Regions from separate parts of the Lysinibacillus sp. Ag94 genome, predicted to be linked through region 2. Evidence: riboswitches for the same ligand, from Rfam matches in the RefSeq annotation. Region 2 holds a riboswitch; each other region holds the start of a gene.
What was found. A riboswitch is a leader RNA that binds a small molecule or an ion and turns the genes downstream of it on or off. The one in region 2 is predicted to bind cobalamin.
Positions count from the first base shown of each region.

Region 1: it holds a riboswitch for cobalamin, as region 2 does, so the genes downstream of both, cobT (nicotinate-nucleotide--dimethylbenzimidazole phosphoribosyltransferase) here and MY533_RS09530 (ribonucleoside-diphosphate reductase subunit alpha) in region 2, are expected to answer to the same signal.
Region 3: it holds a riboswitch for cobalamin, as region 2 does, so the genes downstream of both, MY533_RS20220 (hypothetical protein) here and MY533_RS09530 (ribonucleoside-diphosphate reductase subunit alpha) in region 2, are expected to answer to the same signal.

Region 1 covers NZ_CP096780.1:1,195,682-1,205,878, forward strand. The annotation lists gene MY533_RS05275 (DUF8202 domain-containing protein) at 1-1,820, shown strand, start outside; gene MY533_RS05280 (DMT family transporter) at 2,313-3,185, shown strand; cobalamin riboswitch at 3,374-3,551, shown strand; gene cobT (nicotinate-nucleotide--dimethylbenzimidazole phosphoribosyltransferase) at 3,665-4,720, shown strand; gene MY533_RS05290 (trimeric intracellular cation channel family protein) at 4,947-5,552, opposite strand; gene MY533_RS05295 (methionine gamma-lyase family protein) at 5,999-7,249, shown strand; gene MY533_RS05300 (MerR family transcriptional regulator) at 7,535-7,909, shown strand; gene glnA (type I glutamate--ammonia ligase) at 7,994-9,328, shown strand; gene MY533_RS05310 (CotD family spore coat protein) at 9,457-9,855, opposite strand.
Region 2 covers NZ_CP096780.1:2,082,753-2,092,949, reverse strand. The annotation lists gene MY533_RS09545 (M23 family metallopeptidase) at 1-109, shown strand, start outside; gene MY533_RS09540 (DUF4190 domain-containing protein) at 153-422, shown strand; gene MY533_RS09535 (ribonucleotide-diphosphate reductase subunit beta) at 574-1,614, opposite strand; gene MY533_RS09530 (ribonucleoside-diphosphate reductase subunit alpha) at 1,627-3,840, opposite strand; cobalamin riboswitch at 4,002-4,189, opposite strand; gene MY533_RS09525 (hypothetical protein) at 4,300-4,983, opposite strand; gene MY533_RS09520 (ECF transporter S component) at 4,980-5,474, opposite strand; gene MY533_RS09515 (bifunctional adenosylcobinamide kinase/adenosylcobinamide-phosphate guanylyltransferase) at 5,680-6,072, opposite strand; gene MY533_RS09510 (histidine phosphatase family protein) at 6,021-6,620, opposite strand; gene cobS (adenosylcobinamide-GDP ribazoletransferase) at 6,593-7,369, opposite strand; gene MY533_RS09500 (bifunctional adenosylcobinamide kinase/adenosylcobinamide-phosphate guanylyltransferase) at 7,410-7,985, opposite strand; gene MY533_RS09495 (histidine phosphatase family protein) at 7,988-8,605, opposite strand; gene MY533_RS09490 (pyridoxal phosphate-dependent aminotransferase) at 8,979-10,178, opposite strand; gene cbiB (adenosylcobinamide-phosphate synthase CbiB) at 10,165-10,197, opposite strand, start outside.
Region 3 covers NZ_CP096780.1:4,280,506-4,290,702, forward strand. The annotation lists gene MY533_RS20205 (MATE family efflux transporter) at 1-635, opposite strand, end outside; gene MY533_RS20210 (tyrosine-protein phosphatase) at 847-1,614, opposite strand; gene MY533_RS20215 (ABC transporter substrate-binding protein) at 2,205-3,170, opposite strand; gene MY533_RS20220 (hypothetical protein) at 3,172-3,714, opposite strand; cobalamin riboswitch at 3,912-4,119, opposite strand; gene MY533_RS20225 (hypothetical protein) at 4,350-4,898, opposite strand; gene MY533_RS20230 (C40 family peptidase) at 5,384-6,595, opposite strand; gene MY533_RS20235 (ABC1 kinase family protein) at 7,003-8,991, opposite strand; gene MY533_RS20240 (M23 family metallopeptidase) at 9,088-10,041, opposite strand; gene MY533_RS20245 (c-type cytochrome) at 10,178-10,197, opposite strand, start outside.

The DNA of each region.
Region 1 (10,197 bases), 890 kb from region 2:
GGGCAAACTACCAAAATCAATTAAAAGCAGCCCAAAAAGTATTAGACAATGCCAATGCAACACAAGCAGAAGTGGATCAAGCGTTAGCTGACTTAACGGCAGCCAAAAATGCTTTAAGACCTGCTCTCACAACACCAGGTCTAGGCTCATTAGTACCATCACAAGGTGTATTAAGTCCAAGCTTCTCATCAGAAGTGACAAATTATACAATGAACGTCGATTATGCAACATCACAATTATCGTTCTTAGCAACACCAATTAACCAAGGTGCTTCAGTGACGACAACTGTTAATGGGCAGCCAGGTACTCTTGAACAAATTCCACTACAGGTAGGGGAAAATGTAATTGTCATCACAGTGACAGAATCAAATGGTAATGTGAGACACTATACAATTAAAGTATATCGTGAAGCATACACAGGCGGTGGAGGTGGTACATGGACGCCGAATCCAACACCACCAACAACGACTGAACCGGGCACAACAACAACGAAAATAAAAGTGGCATTAGAAATTGATGGCAACAACCCACTGGAAAAAACAACGGTGGAAATTGAACGTACAAAACATGCCAGCGGTGAAATCACAGACTTCGTGGCATTAACAGAAGCGAATGCCCAAGAAGCTGTAGAAAAAGCACAACAAATTGGCAATAACATCGCACGTATCGTCATTCCAGATGTTAAAGATGAAGTGGATAAAGTAACAGTAGAAATTCCAAAGCACTCTCTAAAATTACTACGGGAAAACGGATTATCGTTAGAAATTGCCACAGAGAATGGATTGATTGCGATTCCACTAAGCTCGATGAACGGTGTGGATGACAACTTCTACTTTCGCTTAGTACCTGTGAAGAAGGAAAGTGAGCGCAAGGCAATTGAAGAACGCGCTAGAGTGGAAAAAGTTGTCCGTGAAACACTACAAAGCAAAAATGTACGTGTAGTAGCTCGTCCAATGACGATTGAAACGAATATGCCTAGTCGTTCGGTACAAGTGACACTACCACTAAAAGGCTTGAAAGTGCCAACAGCCTCAGCAGAACGACAAGCATTTTTAGAGCGTCTTGCGGTGTTTATTGAACATTCGGATGGCGAGAAAAAAGTTGTATTCCCTGTAATGGTGACAATGCCTAATGGAGAACTTGGTTTACGCTTCACAGTGGACAAGTTTAGCACATTTACAGTTATTCAATTCGAGAAATCAACAGTAAGTAAGCATGAGGCTTATATTAAAGGCTTCCCGAATGGTACGTTTGGTCCTGAGAAAAACGTGACTCGAGCGCAAGTAGCAACGATGATTGCACGTATCTTAGGCTACACAGATGACCAAACAGTAGATTATGCACCATTCAAAGATATTCCAAGTAATCATTATGCAGCAGGAGCTATTGCATTTGTGAAAGAGCGAGGCATTATGAACGGGGATATGAATGGTAATTTCCGTGCAAGCGAGAACATTACACGTGCACAAATGGCAACAGTGGTTGCGAACTATAAGCACCTACAAATAGAAGAAGATGTAGAGTTAACATTCAACGATACAAAAGGTCATTGGGCACAATGGATTATTGAAGCAAACCGTACCGCCGGCATTATTAACGGTCGTCAAGATGGAAGCTTCGCACCAGACGAGCACCTAACACGTGCGCAAGCGGTTGTCATGATGAACCGTATGTTTGAACGTGGTCCATTACATGGTGTCACAAAACCAAGCTTCTTAGATACTCAAGCAACACATTGGGCATTTAATGAAATTGAAGAAGCCGCAAATGCTCACGCTTATATTATTAATGAAGATGGGGAAGAACACCTTTCAAAATAATGAACAATAAATACAAACACCTCTTTAATGGAGTGTTGTAATTATTGTGAGAATCAAAAGGTACAACTATGAAAAATGACTAGACATCCTTTGTCTAGTCATTTTTCCGTTTAGCCACTTTTTTAGAAACTGTAAATACAGATGTATTACTTGTTTGGGTGTAGGTACTTGTGATTGCTGTTCTCGTAATGTTTCAATCCTGGCATGGAAGTCCTTATAATACCCTCTTATTAGTTTAGTCTATTTAATGTAGACGAGGGTTTTTCTTATACATTCGAGTTGATATAAAATTGAAGGAGTTCGTTATTGTTTGGTAAAATGTGTTATGATTGCAATATGCAAGGAGGGATTCATATGTATCGAACAATAGCACCTCCAACAATGCCTTTACAGTAGAATCTGCTGTTTAGGCATTCAATAAAAGCTTGCTAATTCTCAATAGATTCTACTGTATATCGAACACTATATACATGTAGAAAGTAGGAATTAGAAATGAGCGGAAAACTATCTTTTATATTATCAATGATTATTTTTGGAGCTGTCGGTGTTTTTGCAAAATATATTAAGTTGCCTTCAAGTGAAATTGCCTTTTGGATGAGTCTCATTGGCTCTGTTTTTTTACTATTGGTGTTCCTTTCTAAAAAAGAAAGATTTACGAAAACAACTATTTTGCAAAATAAATGGCCGTTGGTACTTTCGAGCTTTGCCTTATGTGGTAATTGGATTTTCCTTTTCCAGGCGTACAAGGAAACAACCATCGCCAATGCAGCTCTAAGCTACTATTTTGCTCCAGTACTAGTGATTTGTTTGTCACCTATCATTTTAAAAGAAAAAATAATATTGAAAAAAATTTTTTATGTTTGTGTTGCATTAGTAGGACTGTATTTTATCGTTCAAAGCCAAACTACCGAAACAAACGAACATTATATTGGTATTGTCTACGGCCTTATTGCAGCTTGCTTCTATGCAGTAGTAACATTCACCAATAAGTATATTCGTGGATTAAAAGAGCCTGATAATACGATTATTCAACTTGCTTTAGCAGCGTTATTCCTTGCTCTTTACCTTTTTGGGACTAATGGGTTCCAAGTAATGCAAATCGATATAAAATCAATTAGTTTACTGATCGCATTGGGCATTGTCCATGCTGGAATCGGCTTCTATCTGTTCTTTTTTGGAATGCGTCATCTAAAAGGGCAAAGTATAGCTATATTAAGCTATATTGATCCACTAACATCATTAGTGATTTCGACGATGATTATAGGAGAAAAAATGGCAACCCTTCAAATAATCGGCGCTATTCTTTTGCTCAGCGCAACATTTCTGAGTGAATTGGATAAAACAAAGACGATATCACAACAATAGATGGACAGGAAGCTTCCTAATGCCTTTTTGGCAGTAGGGAGCTTTTTCGGATACGGAGCATAAAGAGTTGAAAATAGCCATATCAAATTGAAAGGTGTAGAGCCTGATGTGACTAAGAAAAGTTTGCAAGAAATATGCAATTCCACTAATATATTGACACAAAAACTACTTTGACGTAGATTTAAAGTAATTGCATAAAAGCATTAGGTGCCCATTGCGGGAGAATAGGGAATAAAGTGAAAAGCTTTAGCGGTCCCACCACTGTAAAAGGGAGTTTCATAGAGAATGCCACTAGCATCGTTCTGGGAAGGTTCTATGAAATGTTGAAATTGAGCCAGGAGACCTGCCTATCTGCTTCGGTTATATAGATGATGGAAAAGTCTGTAGTTTATTTGTTATGGAATAAACTACAGGCTTTTTATTTTTTCTCTAAATCATTCTTCAAGTTACAAGGGCAAAAAAGAAAGGGGAAATTTTCAATGCAATTATTACAACAGACGATTCATAACATTCAAAGTGCTGACTACAAAATGATGGAGAAGGCACGGGAACGCATAGATGCACTTTGCAAGCCACCTAGAAGCTTGGGGAAACTGGAGGCCCTTGCTGTGCAACTATCCGGAATTACAGGCGAACTATTTCCTGCGATTGCTAATAAAGCAATTATTGTCTGTGCAGCAGATCATGGAGTTTGTGATGAAGGGGTTACATCTAATCCACAAAATGTGACAGTCTTTCAAACATTAAATTTTCCTAGAGGAGGAACTGGTGTCTGTGCTATCGCAAAAATCACAGATGCAAAAATTGTTACAGTTGACATTGGCGTAAAAGAAGATATTCCTCTTGATGCTGGTGTTATTGTAAAAAAAATTAAATATGGCACAGACAATATGGCAAAGGGCCCTGCTATGTCAAGGGAAGAAGCCATTCAATCTATTGAAGTAGGAATTGAAGTAGCTACGGAAGAAATAAAAAATGGGATAAATGTACTCGGGACAGGTGAAATGGGTATTGGTAATACAACACCGAGTGCTGCCATATTATCGGTTCTTCGTGAATGTCATCCGAATGAAGTGACAGGCTTCGGTGCAGGTGTTGGACCAGGGGGAATAGCGCATAAAGTACAAGTCATTTATGATGCTATTGCATTAAATAAACCAAATCGCGATGATGCTATAGATATTCTTGCAAAAGTTGGTGGATTAGAAATAGGCGCTATGGCTGGGGTGATACTTGCTGCCGCTGCATATCGTAAACCTGTTGTTATTGATGGTTTTATTTCTACCATCGCTGCCCTTATCGCTTACGAACTTGAACCTAACGTAAAAGACTATATCATTCCTTCGCATGCCTCTGAAGAACCAGGTGCAAAAATTGCCGCTGAAATGCTCGGAGTTGAACCGATGTTACAGATGAATATGCGATTGGGGGAGGGCTCTGGTGCAGCTTTAGCCTTTCCTATTTTGGACGCAGCATGCTCTATGATGAAAAATATGGCTACTTTAGAAGAAGCAATGTTGCTGTTGAAAAAGTAACTTTATTTGCAGATCACGGTGTGTGATAAACGAAGTCATGGATAGAACCGTCAAAATCGTGGATAGAACAGCCGAAGTCGTGGATAGAACCATCAAAATCGTGGATAGAACAGCCGAAGTCGTTGAATAGAACGGTCAAAGTGATGGATAGAACCGCTAAGAAAAATGAATTTAAAAATTCAAGCCCAAATTCTCAGATTTGGGCTTTTATTATGCAACAGTTTAACTATGCTCTATTCAACTTCCGTAACGGTAGACGCCATTTCTTCATATATGAAAGTATTCTTAGTACTGTGATCACACCAAATAATACATATAAAAAGATATCCCCTGAAAATAGTTGAAGTCCTATGATAAGCCCGGCTAGTGCTGCCCAAACACCGTAGATTTCATCGCGGAGGACTAATGGTTGTCGTCTAGCTAATAAATCACGAATAATTCCACCACCTGACCCTGTTAAGACAGCAGCTACAATAACGGCACTAATAGGCATGTCGAGCTTCACAGCATAAAGGGCACCTTGAATCGCAAATGCCGATAATCCAATAGCATCAGTGACATTGCCCCAACGATGCCAATGCTGAATGAGTCGATGTGGAAATAAAAAAAAGAGCGTAATAGCTGCAATGGCAATTTGGAACATTCTATCCTGCCCCCACAGTGTTGTTACAGGTAAACCTATAAGTAAGTTTCGTATAGCTCCACCACCAAAAGCAGTTACGATACCGAGTATATATACACCGAATAAATCGTATTCTTCCTCCATTGCAATTATTGCCCCGGAAATTGCGAAGGCAATTGTGCCAATGATACTAAAAACCTCCCAAGCCAACCCTTTCACCCCTTATGTGAATAAATCATTTTATGTTGTTGTAGATTAGTTACTGTATCTACAAGTTTTCGCAAAAAAAAGCATCGACTTATGATTTGGAATTATCAGATACTAAATATTTTATTATAGCAGAATTAAAACTTTAAGTTCGTAATTCAACTTCTTTTCAGCAAATGTTTTGTGTAACGTAAGTGAAACGGCAGTTACAGAAATATCCCAGCACTATAGGTGGATGAGATGAATGCGGATTTAAGTTACTTAAAGGTATCCAAACACCCTGTGCCTGTCGCAAAAGCATAGCTAAAAAGAAATGAAAGCCTTCGTTGGATGTCACGTAATTATGCCGAGTCCTGATCTTAGTGCCTAATGAAATTAGCAAGCTTTGCAGGCAAGCTCACAAATTGTTAAGATAGGATTTGAACAAATGTGAAATGGAGAAGAACAGTATGACTTTTACAACCAATTTATCAGAAGAAACACTAGCATTAGCTGCTAAAATAGAAGAAAAGGTACGCCCTTTTCATGCAAAGGTAGAAGACATGGCGTTCTTCAATCAACAAAAAGTGCTTGCCGCGTTCCGAAAGCATCAAGTAAGTGACTATCATCTGCACCCGTCTAATGGTTATGGCTATGATGATGAGGGGCGTGACAATCTAGAACGAGTTTATGCAGAGGTTTTTGGAGCGGAGGCTGCCATTGTACGTCCGCAAATTATTTCTGGTACACATGCAATTACACTTAGCTTATTCGGCGTGCTACGTCCGGGTGATGAATTACTTTATATTTCGGGTCAGCCTTATGATACATTGCAATCAATAGTGGATGGTGGCGATAAAGATACTGGCTCGTTAAAAGATTATAAAATCGGTTATAGCCATGTGGATTTAATCGATAATCAAGCGATCGATTGGGAAGGTGTTGCAGCTGCAATTACACCAAACACAAAAATGATTGCTATCCAACGTTCGAAGGGCTATGCAACACGCCCATCCTTTACCATTTCGCAAATTACAGACATGTGTGCAAAAATCCGTGAATTAGCACCGGATGCAGTTATTTTCGTTGATAATTGCTACGGTGAATTTGTTGAGGCACAGGAACCGACAGAGGTTGGGGCTGATTTAATAGCAGGCTCACTCATTAAAAATCCTGGCGGTGGCTTAGCGAAAATTGGTGGTTATATTGCTGGCCGTGCAGATTTAGTAGAAAAATGTGCTTATCGTATGACATCACCAGGTATAGGTGCTGAAGCAGGAGCAACATTAAATACGCTTGGTGATTTCTATCAAGGATTTTTCCTTGCACCACATGTTGTATCTCAAGCTTTAAAAGGTGCGATTTTCACGGCTGCTATGCTGGGAGAAATTGGTATGAATACATCACCAAGCTATGATGCTAATCGTACAGATTTAATTCAATCGGTTTCTTTCCAAACTGCGGAACAAATGATTGCTTTTTGCCGTGAAATTCAAGCGAATTCACCAATTAATGCGCACTATGCGCCTGAGCCCGCTTATATGCCTGGCTATGAGGATGATGTCATCATGGCAGCTGGAACATTCATTCAAGGTTCTAGTATTGAGCTTACAGCAGACGGTCCTATTCGTCCGCCATTTACAGCATTTATTCAAGGTGGGTTAACATACGAACACGTAAAATTTGCAATTTGTAGTGCTGTTCAAAAAATCCAAAAATAGGTAAAAAACTATTCAAAATTTCTATTTTGAATAGTTTTTTATTTATAGATGAAATGTTGAAGATATCATTTTTTTTAAACGTAGAATTAAGACACATCGGACGCCCTAGGGGAAGCGCCAAATCGGAACGTAAATCAATCTCCACGTTAGGATAATAATCTTCGTTTTTTATAATTTTTGGTCATTTCGAAAAAATTATTTTAATTCATGTTAGGAAACCTTACATGAGTGGTTGACAGTGTAAATTTTTCGTTATATTATTAGCAGGTATTGGAGGGGACTTAAATGAGTCGTGAAATTAGACGAACTATGCCGTTATTATCTATGAATATCGTAATGCAATTGACCGAGCTGTCGGCACGTCAGATTCGTTATTATGAAGAACACCATTTAATTGAGCCGCACCGAACAGAAGGTAACCGTCGAATGTTTTCATTAAATGACGTCGATGTATTGCTAGAAATAAAAGATTACTTGGAACAGGGTATGAACATGGCAAAAATTAAAAAGCTGTTCGCTAAAAAGAATGAACCTGTTTCAACAGATGAACAAAATTTAAGTGACTCAGAATTGCGTCGCATCATGCGTGAGGAAATGCTTCAAGCGCAGCGCATGCAAAAATCATCCATCCGTCGTGGGGATTTATCTCGATTCTATTAATAAAAAGCAACATCGTTAATTACTTTATTAATAGGGTAGGGTAATGATAAAAAAGCTAGACATTTTATAGGAGTGTGGAAAACTGTGGGTAAATACACAAAAGAGGACATTAAACGTCTAATCGAAGAAAAAAACGTAAGCTTTATTCGTCTACAATTTACAGATATTCTTGGCACAATCAAAAATGTTGAGATTCCTGTAAGCCAATTAGACAAAGCTCTAGAAAACAAAATGATGTTTGATGGCTCATCTATTGAAGGCTTCGTACGTATCGAAGAATCAGATATGTATTTATATCCTGATTTGGATACTTTCGTAGTGTTCCCTTGGACTTCTGAAAAAGGGAAAGTAGCACGTTTCATCTGTGATGTATTCACTGCTAAAGGCGAGCCATTTGCTGGTGACCCACGAAACAACTTAAAACGTATCCTTAAGAAAATGGAAGACATGGGCTTCACAAGCTTCAATTTAGGGCCTGAGCCAGAATTCTTCTTATTTAAATTAGATGCAAAAGGTGAACCGACACTAGAAGTAAATGACCACGGTGGTTACTTCGACTTAGCACCAACTGATCTTGGCGAAAACTGCCGTCGTGATATCGTATTAGAGCTAGAAGAAATGGGCTTCGAAATTGAAGCATCTCACCATGAGGTAGCTCCAGGACAACATGAAATTGACTTTAAATATGCAGATGCAATTACAGCTTGTGACAATATCCAAACGTTTAAATTAGTTGTTAAAACAATTGCTCGTAAACACGGTTTACATGCTACATTTATGCCAAAACCATTATTCGGTGAAGCAGGCTCTGGTATGCACTTCAACGTTTCATTATTTAAAGGCAAAGAGAATGCATTCTACGATGAATCTACTGAACTAGGTCTTTCTGAAACAGCGATGCAATTCATGGCAGGTGTCCTTGCTCACGTTCAAGGCTTCACAGCAGTAACAAACCCTACAGTTAACTCTTATAAACGTCTTGTACCGGGTTATGAAGCACCATGTTATGTAGCATGGTCAGCTCAAAATCGTTCACCACTTATCCGTATTCCATCAGCACGCGGTCTTTCAACTCGTGTAGAAGTACGTTCTGTGGATCCATCTGCTAATCCATATTTAGCGATGGCTGTTATTTTAGAAGCTGGTCTTGAAGGTATTCGCCGTAGCTTAACACCACCAGCAGCTATTAACCGTAATATTTACGTGATGTCTGATGAAGAGCGTAAAGCGAATGGTATCGCAAACTTACCAGCAGCATTGGACGATGCTTTAGTATTACTTGCTCAAGATGAAGTAGCGCAAGCAGCTTTAGGTGAGCATATCTATGCAAACTTTAAAGAGGCAAAAGAAATCGAGTTTGACATGTATCGTACAACCGTACACCAATGGGAACGCGATCAATATTTAAAAATGTACTAAAAATAGTAACCGAGTACCTACTATAGGTGCTCGGTTTTTCTTATGTCAATAGTAAAGATAGAACTAGGTAAGCAGTATGCTATAAAAAAATGAAGCGATGAGGTATTTCTAACCCCATCGCATATTTTTTAATAGCCCATATGATGATGACCCATATGATGACCCATATGATGATCCATATGATGGCACATATGATGATGGTCCATGTGATGGTGATGGTGTCCCATATGATGATGTGGCATATGACAAGGATCAGGTGGCATCTCGCAAAGTGTATGAGTTTCGCAACATTCTTCCACTACACATTCAGTGCAAGGGAAATGATATTGATGATCAATTATATGTTTGTTAACTGTTGTAATATGTGCTGGTTGTACATGAGGTACGACCGTATGGATGTAATTAGTGCGAACAAATTCCTCTGGCGGACAAAAGTGTGGTGGTTCAAATTGAGTTGGGCAATGCTGTGGTGGACAACAATGTGGACCTGCATGATGATGATGATGGTGATGCATACGTCTATGCATGGTAAAACCTCCTGTTTTGATAAGTTGTGGTTCATAATTAACATATGAGATGAAAGACAGTATGGTCTATTTGTATGCCTATTAAGGGCTGGTTAAATCTCTTAGGCAATTGATTAATGGAGAGTTTCACCAAACTTTAAGTTCTCTCAGAGGATGTTTGGACACCCGCTGAGAGAACTTAAAGTGTCCGGACGCAAATGTGCAAATGGCTTCTTTTAAACAATGTAAAATTGAGCATTGTTGAAAGGTAATGATACGAAGAAGAAGTGTGGATAATTAGAAGAAAATTATCACAATAACAAATTTTTATGGATTGAATAAAAATGCATTTTGTTGTAGAAT
Region 2 (10,197 bases):
GGGCAATACAAGTGAACCACATTTACACATTCACGCCGAAAAGGATGGGAAAGGTGTACCGATAACATTTAATGATCGATTTTTAGTGCGAAATAGTTTAGTACGATAATCTTTAAAAAATGGTTAAATTCTCAAAAGAGGGTGGATAACGATTGTCTGAAAAAAATCAAACAAACAATAGTTCTGTCATTTCTTTAACGGTTGGAATTCTATCATTGCTAATACCTTTTATTGGTTTAATCTTAGGCATTATAGGAATAATATTTTCAAGTAAGGCTGTTAAAGAAATTCATACAACTAATGCAGGTAGTAGAGGATTAGCAACTGCAGGTTTAATTTGTAGTATAATAGGGGTTATTTTACAAATCCTTGCGATTTTGGGGTATATAGCTTTTTTCTCAATGACGGTGGTTAAATATTAACAGCTAAATAGAGCGTAATTTGCGCTCTTTTTTAATCTGAGGGAACTCGTTTGTTTGACCCGAGCAATTTTTTTCTTTTACGTAAGTGTCTCCCCCTGTCTCACAAAAAAATCCACCTCCATGTTTTTTCAACACGGAGGTGGACTTGGCATTACAAATCATCAAAGCCGTTATCTTCTACATTAACCTTTACATACTGGCGAGAACGCTGCTCGAAGAAATCTGTTTTCCCTAAATCAACATCCTCATACGCTTTAATCCACTTTAATGGATTTTTGCGATAGCCTTCAAATGGACGCTCCACACCAAGCTGATTACAGCGTACATTGGCATAGAAATGGACATAATCATGCACATCTTCTACATCGAGGCCTTCCACTTTATCGCCAATCACTTCATTGGCCCAATCAATTTCTAGCTGAACAGCTTCACGGAAGATCTCTTGTACACGAGCTGCTCGTAAAGGTGTATCGTATTCAGGATATTCCTCTAATAGCTCCTGATAAATCTTCACAAATAAATCGACATGTAGCTGTTCATCACGATTAATATAATTAATCATCGTTGACGTAGCCACCATTTTTTGATTGCGTGCTAAATGATAGAAGAACGCGAAGCCAGAATAGAAGAATAACCCTTCTAAAATGACATCATATACAATCGCTTCTAGCATATTTTCAACAGATGGCTCCTCGGAAAATGCATGGTAGCCTTTAATGACGAAGTCGTTGCGTCGCTCTAGCACAGGCTCTGTACGCCAAAAATCAAACGTACGATCCTGCTCATCTTTGTTCACTATACTTGATAGCACATAGGAATAAGAGTGATTATGGATTACCTCTTGTTGCGCTAAAATAATCATTAATGCATTTAAGCTTGAATCTGTTAAATAATCCGCTACTTTTCCGGCAAAATCAGTTTGTACACTGTCTAAAAGTGCTAGTAAGCCAATGATTTTTAAAAAGGATTCTTGTTCATCTGCTGATAATCCTGGAAACTGTTTGACATCGTTGCTCATATTAATTTCAAACGGTGTCCAGAAGTTACCTAGCATTTTTTTATACTTTGGATATGCCCAGCTAAAACGGACATCATCCCAGTTTAAAATGTTAGAAGAACGTCCGTTGACAATACCTGTTGAACGGTTCGGTGCATCCTTGTCCATAATTTGTCGTTTTGTAATAGTTGTCATTGTTATTTCCTCCTAGCTCGCGCAAGACTCACATTCTAGCAATTCTACAGACGTTGAGCGCACATAATAAGTCGTTTTTACACCGCTCGCCCAAGCATTCATATGCAATGCTAGTAAATCTTTCGCCTTAATCGTATTTTGAACATATAAATTAAGTGAAATGCCTTGGTCGATATGACGTGCTCGTGCAGCATTTTGCTTGATTGTCCAATTTTGATCGATGAAATAAGCAGATTTATAATACCAAGTCGTCACAGGTGATAAATCTGGTACTGTTACTGGAATTTTATAATCCTTCTTCTCCTCTGAATAACTCTTTTGGAAAATTGGATCAATCGTAGCCGTACTGCCCGCTAAAATGGATGTTGAAGAGTTCGGTGCAACTGCCATTACATAGCCGTTACGCATACCTTTTTCAGCAACCGCGGCGCGTAAAGCGTTCCATTTTTCACTGTCATAGCCACGTTTGTCAAAATACGCACCCGTATGCCAATCTGAGCCATTAAATAATGGGTAAGCTCCTTTTTCGCATGCCAAATCGTTAGAAGCACGAATTGTTAAATACGCAATTTCTTCATATAGCTTGTCCGCAAATTCTACAGCTTCGTCTGACTCCCATTGAATTTCTTTCAAAGCTAATAAATGGTGCCAGCCAAATGTGCCAAGCCCAATACCACGGTAGCGTAGGTTCGTACGCTCTGCTTGTTTTACTGGAATTGTATTTAGCGCAATAACGTTATCTAACATACGTACTTGCACTGGGATTAATCGTTCTAGAACACCGGCCGGTACTGCTCTTCCTAAATTGATAGATGATAAGTTACATACAACGAAATCTCCAGGCTTGCGACGTGTTACAATGACATCATCTTCTAGTGTAATAGATTCGAATTCAGTAGCTGACATATTCTGGAAGATTTCTGTGCACAGGTTCGAACTGTAAATCATTCCTTCATGCTTATTCGGATTCATGCGATTGACTTCATCACGATAGAACATAAACGGCACGCCTGTTTCTAGCTGTGAGCGCATAATACGCTTCATAATATCAATAGCTGGTACGACTTCACGACTTAACAATGGATTCGCGATACATTCCTCATATTTAGTACGGAAAGAACCGTCACCCTTTTTCTCATCGTAGAAATCCTCTAGTGAGTAGCCCATAACCTCTCGTACTTCATGTGGGTCAAATAAGTGCCACTCCCCACGTGCTTCAACAGTTTCCATAAATATATCCGGTAAGCATAGCCCTGTGAAAATATCATGGGCACGTAAACGTTCATCGCCATTGTTTAAGCGTAAATCTAAAAACGTAAAGACGTCTTTATGCCAAACATCTAGATAGACAGCAATAGCGCCTTGTCGTTGCCCAAGCTGATCGACTGATACCGCCGTATTATTAAGCTGTTTAATCCATGGTAAAACGCCACTTGATGCACCTTTAAAACCTTTAATAGATGAGCCTCGGCTACGAATTTTACCCATATAAACACCAATACCACCGCCGTATTTCGATAATGTTGCGACATCTGTATTCGTGTCATAAATGCTTTGTAAACTGTCATCTACTGTATCGATAAAACAACTTGATAGCTGTCCATGTGTTTTACCCGCATTCGATAATGTCGGTGTGGCAACAGTCATATATAAATTACTCATTGCCCAATAAGATTCACGGACTTTTTCTAAACGATTTTCTGTTTCATCCTGCATCAGAGTCATCGCAATAACCATCCAGCGTTCCTGCGGTAGCTCCACTGGTGTTTTCGTGTAATCACGGACTACATAGCGGTCCATTAATGTTTTTAAACCAATATACGTAAACAACTCATCTCGACTTGATTCTAGGTACGAAGCGAGTTCCTGAAGCTCCTGCTCACTATATTTTGTTGTTAAACTTTCATGATACAATCCAGCTTCTGTATAGTGTGCTAAATGTTCTGGGAAAACTTTATAAACATCTTTCACTGAGACACCACGACGCATTGCAAATTGATCATATAGTTTTTCTAAATATATTTGAGCTGCGATAAATGTCCAGTATGGCTCTTCCTCATCAATAAGGCTAAGCGTTTGTAAAATCATCGCATCTGCCCATGCTTCAAATGTCGCATTGTCGTTTTTTCGTAGCCATCGATCTGATAATCTTACAAAACTTTCAAGTTCATCCTCTGTGTAGTTTTTCTTGAGCTTAGCAATTTGTTGTTCGATTTGAATTGTCATGTAACATTCTCTCCCTTTCCTTCTCCAGCAACACAAAAAGCGATCACGCAACATTTATCGGTTACGTGATCGCTGTAAAATCGGAAATGGAAATGAAGGACATGCACACAAAGAAGTGAACAAATCTCTCGCCTCCACTTCTCAATCCCCGAAGAATGTGTTGCTGTCTTGAACAAATCGGCAGGTCTCCTGGCTCGTGCTTCCTCCAAATGATCACCTTCCCGTTCTTCACAGTGGCCAATTCATCATTTGTCAGCACTTACAGTTGCGGGGACAGCTTCGGCCTAAGATGACTCTCTTTCCGAATTCCCTTTTAAACCATATTGGTACCGCTCGTCCAAAATACTATATATAGTGTTTTAACTCCTAAACAAATCTAACATATTGTGTTTATTGTTGCAATAGGTGTTTTGCACCTTGCACGTTATAAAGTGCTACATTTTCTCGAAGCAAGCCCAATTACAATGCAGTTTTACGTAGTTTTTCAAAATTTCTAGGAAATTTTTTTTGTGCTAGCTGCTCTTTTTCTGGCTGAATTCCTAGCAAAACTACTGCACATGGACCAGCCGATTTCTCAATATCTAAAGAACTTTTGACCTGTTGCTCGCCAAAAAGTCGGGTAAATTCGACTTGTAGACCTTTTGATCCAACTGGCCATACTTGCTGCACTATTCCCTCTTTCCACGCCTCAAAAATAGGTTGGAGCTGCGCCACATCTTTAGGCTGTGCAAGGATTTCATTGCCTACAAGCGGTAATCCATAGGTGTACCAACTAAGCTGTTCATACTTAGTTGCTGTACGTGTTTGCTGCTCACCTAGCATCGTTATAGACAAACCAGATTGTAGAGTCGGCATATTGGACTCTGTACTACCGTCTATTTGTGGACAATTAAGACCCGTCTCAGCAAAAACCTGCTGAATGCCTGCAACGTAACGAGCCCATGCAGCATCCCCTGAAAAATTAGCGAGTATAATATGGCTTGGTAAAGCATTTGCAGCAAGCTGCTCTAAAAAAGTAACACGTGCCGTTAAATATGCCGTCAGTTTGTCTGAAGCAGACACAACATCTTGTGGTTTTTCGCCAATTGCTGCGGCATTATCAGATGTTGCAATCAACCCGCCTATTTGTATTGCATTTCTCAATGTACTCGACCTTCCTTACGCATAAACACTTTAGAGAGAATTGGCATCGCAATGGCAACAATCACTAGATTTATGAGTGTTGCCAATGGAAGACTAGTCAGTGATGCCCAGTAAAATGCAGGACTAATGATAAAGTAAAATGGTAAAGGTGCAACAACACCATTGAAAACAAGTGCCACAGGCCATTTCCAGAAACGCATTCCTTTTTTATGCATTACCCCAAAGACCCATACAACAATAAACATTTCTACTGCGATAATAATATGTAGTGGCCCATATGGAAAGCCAGTAGTTAAGGCTGAGATAAAATGCCCAATGACTCCCGCAACCCCTGCTAATACTGGAGATAAAAATACAACGCTCAACAATGCAGGTGTAGAGTCAAGCGCAGCAGTTGAAATAAATGTTGGAATTTTAATGACTGCACCAACTGCACAAATTGCCGCTACCATGGCAGTGAGCGTCAATTTCATCAATCTTTGTCGATCCATCCCATTTCCTCTTTCCTGTTATATTTGGCTCGTCATCCATAACGTAGGTCGATTTCTGTTCCCGTTGGACGCTTGGTCGCTGACGCGCAGAGCAAAGCGCTTTCAAGGGGTGCCAAGCCTCCACTCCGATCAACTTATTTACAAAGCATACGTCCTACCAATCTTATCCCTAAATGAACAGCCTATTAAATTTTTTAAAACTATATTATTTGATTCGTTCCCCGATACCGTACCAAATACGTACGACTTGTTCGGCTTCAGCGAATAATGCCTGGTACAAACGCCCACATGTATCACGCAACAATCGTGCCTGTTTTTCCATTGGCACAACTCCACGACCCATATCGGTCACTATTATATAGACTGCACATTTTTTTTCAAGAGTCTTTAATCTTGTCAAAATGGTTTTGACAAGGGGTTCATCATCCTCAAGATTTTGTGTCACGAGCCATTTCTCTATGTTTTTAATAATTAGTACATTACAGGCTGGGCTGGCATCAGGTAGATTGCCATCTACTAGCTCAACTTTTTGACCTGCAAGCAATTTCATGACATAGTCGGTTTTTCCACTATAGGCGCCTCCGATAAAGACATGCATCTCGCTCCCTCCTCCCAAGCCTTTCTTGTAAACGTTAAAGAAAACATTTTATCATGCGGTGTTTGATATGACCAAAAAGTTTGCTCAGTCGGTGCAAATTCTACAAGAAGTGCTCGAATAACTCCACCATGGACAACGAGATGATAAACACCTTCACCTTTTGGTAACTCAGTGAACCCTTCAATGACTCGCGCACAAAAAGCATCAAAGCCTTCCCCCCTTGGAGGCAGTGACTGTACAGGGTCATCTAACCATGCACAATAGCGACTATCTGTTTTCAAGTCCTCATATGTTCGTCCTTCAAATGCACCGAAGTTCGACTCTCGAAATCTTTTATCAGACACATATGTTGCATTCGGAAAATAATGGGCAGCGGTTTCCCTACAACGCAGCAAATCACTACCATACACCTTCGTGACTTCTGAATCTACTATAGTCAGCAAAGATGCATCAGCTAATGAAGAATCTGTCCAGCCAATATATCGCTTCTCCAAATTTTCCTTTGTTGGGGCATGTCTCATTAAGTGAACAATAACAACGTCACCCACAGTACAACCTCCATTCCTTCAATTGATGCACCGAGTAAATCTCCAGAAACACCACCAAAGTTGCGCACTGTAAATTGCCGGAAGACTAAAAAGGCAATCGCTAATACAGCTATCAACACTAGAGGAACAATTGAGAAACCTAAGACAAACAACAAGCTACTATACGCCACAACTAAAGTGATAAGCATAAAGGTAATGAGTATTCCCGGCTTAATATGTGTTTTAAAAAAGTAGGCAAGCCCCTTTTCTTTTGAGCATTTGAGCGACATAAAATAAAAGCTCATGCCTACTCTTGTTAATAACGGAATAAATACAGGCATCCATAGTGCAAATTTATGCTGTACGAATAACTCATGCAGTATCACAAATTTGCCAAGCACTAGAAATAGCACAGATAGTACTCCAAATGCGCCAACACGTGGATCATCTAAAATTTCTAGCCGCTTCTCACGATCTCGATACGAAAAATAAGCATCCCCCATATCAATAAAACCATCTAAATGCAAACCACCCGTAAATAAGGCAAATAATCCGACAATCACAAAAGTAAGCAAAATTTCACTGCTTGCCGTCCATTCTGTTAAACAATAGATCACCGCCGCCACTGTAGTACCCATGAGAGCCCCTATCCATGGTAAAAAAGCGAACATCCCGGTAATAGTTGCCTTTGTTAACGGAATTTCTTTATGTACCGGCAAAACTGTAAAAAATTGAAACGCAAGTTGTATACTATGCCAGAAATTTTTCATCGTCTTGCCTTCCTTCTTTTTATTTTCAAAGCGTCATTTATTATTTCCATTTCTTTACGACACCATAATTTATTTCATACGCCTCATCCGCTATAGAAACGAACCATTGATGTAATTTCCCAAGGGTTTGGCGGTATACTTCTACTTCCTCGCTAGAATATGGAGGCTCATCGAATAATTCGTTTGAGACGATAAAAAACGTCACCCTTTTCTCAAGTAACGTCTCTACCGCCCTTTTTAAAACATCAAGCTTTCGCTCTAAACAGCTAGGTTGTTCCACACAGGGAGTTCCCGTGTCAAAACCCTCGTAAAAAGCATTTGTCAGCCATGTCGTAACACAGTCCCATAACACAACATCTCCATCAGTCAGTTTATGCAATGTTTTTGCTATGTCATAAGGTGCTTCTATCGTCAACCATTCCATATTTTGTGCTTGTCTATCTGTTTGATGACGTACTATTCGCTTCTCCATCTCTTCGTCCAACGCTACTCCAGAAGCAATATAAATAAGTCGTCGTGCTTGGTTAAATTCTGTTTGATAGTGAGTAACAGCCGCTTTTTCAGCAAAGTGGGATTTACCACTACGTACTCCCCCTGTAATGAAAATTAGTGGCATCGTTAAGCCTCCTGTTGTAAATGTTGAATGTTCCCGATATCTTTTACGAGCCATTGTTGCTCGACTTTCTCAATAATCGTGACACTTGTACCATTTATAAATGGTTCTGCCCATAGCTGATTGATGCTTCGCCCTAAAATGGCGTTAATGACGCATTTAATCGTTACAGCATGGGACACAATTAAAACATTATTCTCGGGATATTGTTCTGCAATTTTCGATAACGTAAATAGGGCTCGTTCTGTTACCGTACCAAAGCTTTCCGTATGGGTTGCGACGAATTGTCCTGGATAATCGGTATATAATTCATAATCAAGGCGATGTGTAGTCATAATGTCCTCGACTGTTTTCCCTTGCCAATCGCCTAAAAAAATTTCCCGTAAATTATCCTCATAATAGATTGGAAGCTGGCGATTATCTAGAAGAATATGCAGCGTTTCCTTAGCACGGCCACTTGAACTACTATATGCCGCTGCAAAAGAGCATTTTTTCAAATGATCTCGAAGTTTTTCTGCATGTAAAATACCATCCTCGGATAATGGCGAATCTAACCATCCCTGTAGTCGATGCTCTTTATTCCACATCGTTTCGCCATGTCTTATTAAATAAAAAGTTGTCAACTTTCTCACCCCTAAATTTGCAATCAATTGTGCCCTTGCATAATTGTGTCCGGAATCGGCTTTGTGCTTGGACCTACATATGTTTTTTGCCCGAAAGCGCAGCGGCAGCGGCAGATATCTTTTGTGCGAAAGCGTAGCGGCAGCGGCAGATGTCTTTTTGTGCGAAAGCGCAGCGGCAGCGGCAGATGTCTTTTTGTGCGAAAGCGTAGCGGCAGCCACACCGATGCAGGGCAGTTAGCCGTTATCATGGATGCGATGATTTTAGGCTAACATCCCCTATCACACCTTTCCGATTTCGTGACACCCACCGGAGGCTTTAGGCCAATACGAGATTGGTTACTCAGTCGTTGCCACATAATTAGACTGAGTGCCTCTATTTCAGCGGATTTTTTTGTACCGAAAGCCTAGCGTCAGGTACAGATGATTGGACATCTGCAGAAAGGAGACTTAAAACCTTATTCATTTCACCACCTATAGAGGAAGGAGATTTCTGCTGAAAGAAGTTAAACCACGCCTGCAAACAATTTTGTAAATACGTCATAGCCGCAATATCTTTAATGCCAATTCGGAACCATTCTCCATTTAAGCCCAAAAAGTTTTTTGTATGGCGCAAGACGACACCCTTTGATAAACAGTATGTAAAAAATGTATCCGCTTGCTGATTTTTCGGTAATGTAAAACATACAAAATTTGTTACACTATTCGTCACCTGACAACCATGTTCTTGTAAATAGCTCTGTAGCGATTCCCGTTGATTTTTAGCATAGGCAATAGCTTGCTCACAATATTCGTGTTCATCTAAACAGCCAGTGCCTATCACAAGGGCAAAAGCATTTAAGTTCCAATGCGGTAGGATAGACTTTAGATCAGCAACAACTATTGGGCTGGCCACTAAATAGCCTAGACGTAATCCTGGAATCGCATACATTTTGGTCATCGAACGAACAATGATTAAATGAGGATTTTCCGTCACATATTGGATCAAAGAACAGGTCTCATCTACCCAGTCAATAAATGCCTCATCAAAAACCAGCTCACAATTGACCTTTGTACCGTGAGCGATTAATTCGAGAAGCTCCTCTTTCTTAGGAAGCACCCCCGTCGGATTGTTCGGTGTACAAATATATAATGCGTCTGCGTTCGCCATTTCACGCTTCAGATGCTCCATCGGCAATGTGTAATGGACAATATCCTCAACAATGACAGGCACAATTTCAGCGCCTACTGCTCGTAATGTTCGTTCATATTCTGAAAAAGTCGGATGTACGATAATAACACGCTTATTAGCGTAGCGTCTAACTAGAACACTAAAAAGCTCGGATGCACCGTTACCTAGTAATACAGAATCTTTCTGAACTCCATGAAAAGCTGCCACCTTTGATAAAAACGGCTCACCGTCCGGATCTGGATAACGTTGAATGAGCGGATAAAATGTCCGCCAACGCGCCTCAACAAACAGGGGTGGCCCTGCCGAATTAACATTTTCGCTAAAATCATACACCTCTTCGGGCATATTAAGTCCTAGCTGATGATAAACATTTTGCGGATTTGCTCCGTGATTAGGTAATTGCAAAAATTAACACCTCCACTGT
Region 3 (10,197 bases), 2.2 Mb from region 2:
AACACAAGAACCGCTAATCCCCGACTTACAACTGAGGAAATTGCCGCTCCTTTTACACCTAACTCCGGTAATCCTAGGTTACCAAAGATTAAACCGTAGTTTAATACAACGTGTAACACATTCATACCTAGTGATACATACATCGTTTGCTTTGTCCATCCATGTACACGGATAATCGCTGCTAACGCATTTATAATTGCCTGTAAAAAAATAAAGCTTCCTATGATTACTAAATAGCTTTGGGCATATTTAAGCACTTCTCCCTGCAAGTTCATCATGGTCATTAAATGACTCGAAAAGAAGAAAAATAAGACACTCATCATTAGTCCAACGATCAAATTCATCGTTACTGCTAAAGCGGAAATTTTCGCAGCTTCAAAAAAGCGCCTTGAACCTAGGTATTGAGATACAACAATGGAAGCACCATTACCAACTACTTCAAGTATTAAAATGGCAATATGAATATACTGATTGGCTGCACCAACCCCTGATACTGCATTATCTGATAAAGCACTGAGCATAAAAGTATCTGCTAGTCCCATTAACATAAATAAAAATACTTCTAAAAATATCGGCCACGTTAAATGGAACAAGCTTAACTTATTTGTCTCTTTTAAATCACTTTCTCTTACTATGTCTGACAATTTCAACTTCTCCTATACACTTCATAAAAATTACGTGCGGTTATTTCGGTACAGTTAAATGACTACCCGTTACAGCGTGATAAAAATATATAGTATCTTATCATAGATTTTTAAGGTGTAAAGAGTTTTTATAATGAAACATTATGAAGTTAGTAGAATACGTAAAAACCCCTCTCACAATTTTATGCGAAAGGGTTTCTTATCATATTAAGTAATGATCCTGCAATTGCTTACGTTTTTCTGTTGTTAAACCAAACTCTTGCTCTAAAAAAGTAGTCTTAGAGCCATATCGATTATCCATTGCATCAAATGCCGCTTGTAAATAGTCCTCACGGGCCGACATTAAAGCATAAAATTGCTGCAATTCTTGATCGCTATAACCTAGCTGAATTGTCTGAGCCATTCGTTCTACTAAGGGACTTAAATGTACATTTGTATCTAAATAGTCCTCCATGATTGTTTCCTCAGGTACATCTAAAGCAAGTAAAATAAGTGCGCTGCCAATACCTGTTCGATCCTTTCCGACCGCACAATGATGAACAAGCCCTAAATTTTCAGGATGCTGAATCGTTGCTATTAACTTTTTAAACGAAGCATTATTAAAAGGCATTTGCGCATAAAATTCTCGGAACATCTCTGGGCTTACAACCTTATAAAAATCTTTTCCACCAGTGTTTGTAGGCATCTCAAACGCATGATTTCCCTTTGCTGGCATTTGAATATACTGGGCATACGGAAATACCGGATTAGGATTATTTTGAGCCTCATGGTTGTCTCGATAATCAAAAATCGTTTTCACACCAAGCGTTTTAAATAGCTCCTTATCTGCTTTCGTCATTTTACCAAGTGCTGCTGAACGATATATCAAACCATTCTTAACAGCACGTCCATCTCTCGACTTATAACCACCCATATCACGAAAATTATAAACTGCTTCAAACGGAACAATCTTCATATCAAACTGTTTCACTCACTGCACCTCTCTCTGTTAGCAAGCATTCTTACTTCTATATTATAAAACAATCCGATATAATACCAATTTTCACACTAGGAAATGTCATATACTACTTCGAGCGATAAGAGGGATTTGAGTGCTTTATTGAGGAGGAGAATGTGGCCTTATACCTGATCACTTCTTCATCCTAGCTAAGCAGTTATCCACCCTACCTAGTCACTTTTTCATCATAGCTGAGCAGTTATCCACTTCACCCGTTCATTTTTCATCATAGCGGAGCAGTTATCCACTTCACCTGGTCATTTTTCATCATAGCTGAGCAATTATCCACTCTACCCATTCACTTCTTCATCAAAGCGGAGCAGTTATCCACTTCACCCGATCACTTCTTCATCTAGCAGAGCAGTTATCCACCCCTACTTGTTCACTATTTCATCAAAGCGGAGAAGTTATCCACTTCACCCGATCACTTCTTCATCATAGCAGAGCAGTTATCCACTTCATCCGTTCACTTCTTCATCAAAGCGGAGCAGTTATCCACCTTATCCGATCAGCAAAAAAGCTGCCCATATAGGACAGCTTCAACATACGCTTTTTCAATAAAACTATTTAAATAACTCAGGGTATACTGCTTTTGCGATTAACTCAACTGCTTCGCCAATTCGTGGACCTGGACGATTTGAAATATCAGTATCTATTGAATAAACCGCTTTATTTTGAATAGCAGTGATTGAATTCCATCCATCACGGGAAAGAATTTCTGCCGCTGGGTCTTTCACATAGTTTACTGTTGTTAAAATAACATCTGGATTTTTCGCAATAATATCTTCCTCAGATACTTTGACCCAGCTTTTAAGGTCAGCAAAAACGTTGTTAACATTTGCAGCATTTAAAATCTCTTGTTGGAATGTACCAGAACCAGCTGTATAGATGTCTGGCTTTGGACTAATTTCTAAATAGATATTTTTCGGTTCTTTCACATCTTTAACTTTCGCTTGGACATCGGCAATTTTACCTTTAATATCTTCATTTAACTTGTCGCCTTTATCTTTGATGCCCATAACCGTTGCGACTTGTTCGATATCCCCATAAACATCATCAAATGATTTAGCTGATTGAATGGCAAACACTTTAATACCTGCATCCTCAAGGCCTTTTAATGCATTTAAATTTTCTTCATCTCCACCAGTCGTATAGGCAATTACGACGTCTGGCTTTAGTGCTAAAATACGCTCACTGTTGAATTTTACAGAATCAGAAACACGCTCAATTTTTTGCGCTTCTTCTGGATACGTATCATACTCCGTTGCACCTACGATTTTATCTCCCACACCTAGCGCAAATAAAATCTCTGTATTACTCGGTTGTAATGAAACAATAGTTTTAGGAACTGCATTAAACTCTACTTCTACACCACGGTCATCCTTAACTTTATAGCTAGTAGTTTTCTCAACTTGTTGATCTTCCTTAGAAACCGTTTCTTTTTTTGTATCCTCTTTCGTGCCGCAGCCAACTAATACAAGGGCCAGCATCAACACAGAAAGCCATTGTAGCTTAAACATTTTCTTCATTTCATTGATTCTCCTTTTTCTTTTTCATCGGGTATGACTTACTAATAAACGGTATTTCAGCAATACTAGCATGCTGATTCATATAGACAGCCATTACGAAAAACACATTGGCTAGCAATCCTAAATAGTCAAAGAGAATAGCAGGTACTTCCCGTTCTTCAGATACTTTGTGCAAAACACGGTAGGATTTTTTCGCCTCACTACGGCATACATGTAATGCAGTAGCAGCCCCTGTCCCTTGAGGTAATACAAAGTTTTGTATTTCATCCTTTACATGACTAACATAGAAATCATAGCGATCACTTAGCCAAGTCAAATTATCTTCGGTTACAGCCAATTTACCTCGTACTGACCCATTTACATGGTAAGCCATTGGTAAAATGGCTAGTAAATCATCTGCTACTACCTCCACTGTTTCCTTTTTTACCGCCGCTAAAGCGACGCCAATATGTGTTGTCAGGCTATCTGTTCGAATTTCAAAATCTACCGTTGATGCCTTTTCACGCATAAATGGATAACAAGAGTAACGTGCATCTTTTTTCAAATCTAAGTCCCCGCTTTCCTTCGTGGAAAATTCTACTTTATTCACACCTTCTTAGGATTTCTTCCGGTGAAAGATAGTGTACATAAAAAAACGTTGTTCCCATTCCTAAGGAAACAACGAAAATAACATAAATAGTGTCATATAGACACAGCATAGCCTATGTATTTGCCGCATATTCTCCTAGCTTCCGAAGAGTTATCATACGTTCAAACAAAGGTCGGTCTCCTGGCTTGTACAGTTCACTACATTCAATCATGTTGTGCGTCATAAAAAACCTTCCCATCAGCTCATTCGACAGTGGTATATCTTTATGATTCACTGTACTTACAGTTGCGGAAACAGCTTCGGTTTTTCACCGAATTCCCGATTATGCTATAGTTCAGCACCCTTATTCTGCAAGAATTATTCACTTGTTATGCAGTTTATCATAGATTAATAGGAAAAAATAGATGTGGAATTAGAATAAACAAATACGATGGGTAAAGATCATGCAGGTATCACCATATGCACGCGGGTGTTTTCATTACCCCACGGGCATTTCATATGCTCGTGCAGGTATTATATTTCATAGATAGATGGTATAAAAGCTAGCTCTCAACGAAAGCATTTGCGCAAAAACAGCTATTTTACAGCTTTTAACCGATGGCATTCTTATATTTCTTTTTGTATTTACCATCTTCTTCTTCTTCAATTAATCGCTGTGCAATCTCTAGTAATTTCGGGTCTTTCGTTTCATCGAATAGCTTTTTAAAAGATACAATAATATCATAGCGTATCGATGTCGGGTGCTTTTCGTCTAAGCATATTTGAAATCTTTTAGCCAAATATGACACGACTAAATCTCTTTGTACCTGCCCTGCTAAGCCTATTCTCCAAATCGCCTGCAAAGTTTTCCTCGCAGTTTCTGTTCTTTCATCATACGTTACTGCCCAAATCTTTAAGAAGTCCTCTAATACTCTTTCTTCAGGATCACTTTTTGCCGCCAATGCGCATAAAAATTGTGCAGCACTTGCACGTACATGTCCATTTCTATATGTAAGAGCCTGAACAAGTTGTTCCCAAACTGAATATGTCCAATCAACTGGTTCCTGCATAATTTTCATTAATTCTTCGTATGATTTGTATTGAATATCAAGGTCACGCTCTGTTAAATTACTAAAAAGTTGCAAAATCTCTTTTTCCATGATTCATCCCTACCTTTATGAACGCAAAAATGGCAAACTTGTTGTATTAATTTCCATCATTCGTTACTTTACTACTACGAAACTAAAGTCACAAACAGTTTAATTTCAAAGTGAGATTTCTAATTATATTTCAAAATTATCAGAAATGAGTATCAATATGCAAGAAAACATTTCTTTCGGCTATAAAGATGACAATCATTTATATGGATAATTGATGCTATACCTTACATCGGCTCTATTTTCATTTTAGTAACAGGTAATATAGTAGTAAATATATCTACTTATGTAAATTTATTCATCTTAGATGTTATTTTACTCATTATTCATCGCGTAGTCGAGCTTTAAATTAATGGATTTATATCCGACTATATGATTTTTACTCGGAGGACCTTAAATACCGTCAAATAATAAAAAAGGTCATCTTTGTAATTTTTTTTACAAGGATGACCTTTTCGCTATTTAAATCGTCTATATAATAGTAGGGCTTATTGAATACGACCGAAGCCTACTAAATATTGATTCCACCAATCAAGTGATTCAATGACAACACCTTTATTTTGAGCATCGATCATCGTGTTATTTCCTAAGTAAATACCTACATGCGCTATGCCTGATCCATAGCTGAAGAATACTAGGTCACCTACACGTGCTTCACTTGCTGAAATACGTTGTGTTGCTAAATATTGCTGTGATGCTGTACGTGGTAAAGATACGCCTGCTTGTTTGTAAGACCATTGTACAAGACCTGAACAGTCAAATCCTGTTGATGGGTTGCTACCGCCCCAAACATAGCTACGGCCTAAGAATTGCTTTGCAGTTGAAATGGCATCACCTGAAGATGCAGTACCTGAACCAGAACCAACAACGACTTTTTGTGGTGCTTTTTCATTGTTCGCTTTACCACTATTGTTAGCGTTGCTAGTATTACTGTTACTAGTATTATTGTTAACGTTGTTATTTGTTGCTTGTACTACTGGAGTAGCTGCTTGAAGTGCACGTAAACGAGCTGCTTCTTCCTCTGCTGCTTTACGTTCTGCTTCTAAACGTTCTTCTTCTTGTTTCGTTGCAATTTGTGCCTTTAATGCAAGAGATTTCGCTTCATTTTCAGCTTTTTTTACTTCCATTTCGCTTTCCTTTTGTTGAAGCTCTTGGAATTGCTTTTGAAGCTCTTTTTGTTTTTCATCTAATGTTGTTTTTTGTTTCTCTAAGTTAGCTTTATCCGCTTCTTGTTGATCTACTAACTCTTGGTCAGCATCCATTAATGTTTTTACCGCTACGACACGGTCCATTAAATCTGCAAAGCTTTTTGCTTCCAGAACAGCATTTAAATAAACGCCCACAGTATTATCTTGAGCTTGGTATGCAGCCATACGATCATTTAAAATCGCTGAACGTTGCTCAATACGTTTTTTAGTATCTACAATATCTGCATCAACTTCTTTAATATCTGCTTGTACTTTGTTAAATACTTTTACTTTTTCATCGATCTCTTTTTGTAGTTTAGTTAATTCTTCTTGTAGCTTTTTAACCTCTGTATCTATCTTAGCTTTCTTATCAATCATTTGTTGAGATGTTTCTTCTGCATGCACTACGGTTGGTTGAACTGTATTAAATAATAAGCCGCCAGCTAGTGCTAATGCTAGCACCATCGACTTACGCCATTTATTGCGCTTACCCACGTTATTCTTTCCCTTCATTAGTCAATTTCGCTCTTAGTATTTTAATGTCATCACTGGAACGATTTTTTTATTTTCTCTTATATTTTATTAGCCTTTTAAAGTTTAGCATTATTAGCATAACTTTTATACTATTTCACGGCTTTTTAATCGTTTAGTAAAACTCGCAACATTCTTGTAATATTCATGTAAATTCTATTAAATTCTACAAAACTACATTTTATTCTACATAACAACGTTTTTAACTGCTTTACCATTAGACCCAAATTCTGTTTTGTAATGTTTTTGTAATATTTCACAAGAACATTTGCCCATTATGGCTCGATAATGACATCTGTAATCGACTAAAAGAATTTAAAAAAAAAGGTAAGGGAGCATTTCCCCTACCTCATCTTGTCGCAAATAATATGTTTCCAAGCTGGTGCTTCCTATTGCCTCATAGAACGTAGCGCTTGGATAGAAAGGCGTACTAAAAGAATGGCACATAAAAACAAGCCCAAGTATGCAGCTGTATTTAAGTAAACAGCGTACGCGTCACGAATAAATTGCGAGATTGCTAAAAGTGCTACAGAAATAATCCCAAAGGTAATACCAACGAGAAGTAAGACTAAACGGGAAAACAAATTTGTAATAAAACGAGCATTATCCTCATCCGAAAAAACATCGTGATGTAACGTAATTTTCCCGCTCTCCACCCGTTGAATGAGCTGATTAACTCGTCTAGGCATTTTGTGCAATGCCGGAATAAGCATTGCTAATTCTTCTTGTAAACGTTCCTTCGTTGCCATCGGTTCTTTAAATGGCTTAAGGAAGGATGCTCGCATATATGCAGATGAAAACTCTTTCGCTTCCGTGAAAATATCAAAATCCGGGTCAATTACCCGTAATGTCCCCTCTAATGTTACTAATGAACGCAGCGCTAAACCTACTGCTGGATAGAAAGTAAGACCGAAATCACGAACAACCGTAAATAATGCATGTATTAATTCTTCTGTCGGAATTCGATCCACGTAAGAAATTTTCAAGAGAATTTGATCAATTGCTTGCTCTATCTTTGCACGATCTGCATGATCTGCATTTTCTACCAATAACGTTATGCCGTCAAATAAAGTATTTGAATCACTTAGATGAATTCCCATTAAAATTAGCTTTAAGCCCTCTTGTTGTGTAGGTCCCAAACGACCAACAGCCCCAAAATCAAGAAGGATCGGTGTACCATCCATCTCATCAATCTGAATATTTCCCGGATGTGGATCTGCATGAAATATACCCGAAACAAGCATTTGTTCAATGAAAGAACATAAAACAGTCCTTGCAAACTTCCTACGATCATTTTCTAATCGATTAAATTCAGCCGCAGCATTTGCAACGCTTTTTCCCCGTACGTATTCCATGACAATAATATTTTCATTACAATATTCTGTATAGATTTTAGGAATCTTCACCTTATAATCGCTTTTTGCAAGAGCATTCGTCACCTGCAATGTATTACGAGCTTCAATATCTAAATGAATTTCCTCACGCAACCCATCGCCAAATCCTTTAGCTAGCTCTCGAAAACCAAGCGACTCAGCCCATGTAGATTTGTTTGAAAGCCAATTAGCAAACTCCTCTAAAATATCGAGATCGTCTCGCATGATTCCCTTTACTTCTGGACGTAGTAGCTTCACCACGACTTCATCAAAATTTTTCAATCGTGCCTTATGTACTTGTCCAATAGATGCTGCCGCAATAGGCTCCATTTGAAAGCTTGCAAATATTTCATTCATAGGCTTAGGAAGTGAATCTTCTAAAATTTGAGTTACTTGCTCTGACGATAAAGGCTTCACATTATGTTGTAGCTTCTGTAACTCGTCAATAAAAATAGGCGAAAACAGTTCCTTACGAGTAGAAAGTACCTGACCAAATTTAATAAATATCCCACCACATTGCTCCAAAGTTATCCTTAAAGCAATAGCAAGCTCCTTTTCATTTTCTCGTTGTCTTGCGTATTTAATCGTTTGAACAACGCCATTTGTCACTGCTATTTTTAACACCTGACGCAAACGCTTTTGCTGTCGCCAGTAGCTACGAAGGCGCAATAATAAATTTTTTTTGCCATTCCGACGATCTCTAGCTGTCATACCACTTGGATCAAAAAGCTCAAAAACGAGATAGAGCAGCATCGAAATTAGGAGCATGCAGCCAATCCAAACAAGCGTACTGACCTCTGTCACTGTTTGCATCATTGACTCGTACAAAAAATCTGTATGCCGTAAATAGGTATACCAATAAACAAAGGACGTAAGCGTCACACTAATAACTACAGAAAGAACCCTACGTATAAAATTAATATTTGAACCAATTAATCGACCACTTACAAAATAAATAAGTACTGATACAACAATGAGTTCGATTAAAAATTTCAAATAAATCAACAGCGTCACCTCCGATGCTACTTCCTAATACTGCTAGTATAACAAATTAAGACCTGTACTTCTTTTAATATCTAGAACCAGAGACCAGAGAATTAGTTACTTTAATAAAGGGTGTGGCTTTATACTAGTATCTTTTTTGGGCATGAGGTCACCATCTATATCACGAAAAAATAGGGGCAGTCCTTCCGCTAAGATAGGATGTATAACTTTCGTTGGATTTTGTCTTTGATGGTGAATATGCAAATGGGGTTCCGAGGATGAACCGCTATTTCCAACACGGCCAATGGAATCCCCGGGTTCTACAGTATCTCCAACTTCAACAGATACGCTACCTTTTTTTAAATGATTAAGTAAAAGATACGTACCTGTTTCTTTTATTTTTATGTACACAAAATTTCCTTCTATCGACTTAAAATCTTCTGTCCCTGGTGTAATGTCAGCTTCATTATTTGAAACAGCAATAACAACTCCAGAAACAGGTGAGTAAACTTCTTTATTCCATATTCCATAATCCTCATTGCTTTCACTATTAATACTATACGGTTCCATTACTAAATCGTAGGCCCACCTCTCCGATGCCCATACTGCATGAGGCAAATTATCTTTAACAGCATTACCGCCCCACCCAACTACAGTTTCTGCAGTTAAAGGCCAGCTTACAGTTATAGATGGTTGAGCACGTTCAATAGTGTTCGGGTAAGCATAAGGAATAATATTCATGGTCATTAGTATTGGAAAGATTAATAGTATGTTTACGACTATATTAATAAACAACTTGACACTTTTTTGCTTTTTAACCATACATATAATCAACATAATCAAATTTACCATCAATCCTAACGCCCCTAAGATTGGTAAAACTAATTTAAGTATTGCCCATGAATACGCTCCATATATCCCACTACTAAAATGAACACTGATCCATAACAATAAAACGAATCCTGTTAACGCACCATTTGTGTAACCATACTTTCGCAACATTTTTTTAATAAAAAACTTCCTCCTACTATCTAAAATTTGAATAATAATTACCATTACCAAATATAGCAATCGAAGGATACCGTGCCTATACGACCTCAGATGTAGATTTCCATCTTTAGATAAAAAAATACCTTTAGATATAAATTATCTAAAGGTAGATGAAACGAATATTATTTCTATTCGCTAGGGATGCTCTCTCTTCATTTTAGTTGGTAGAAAGTACTT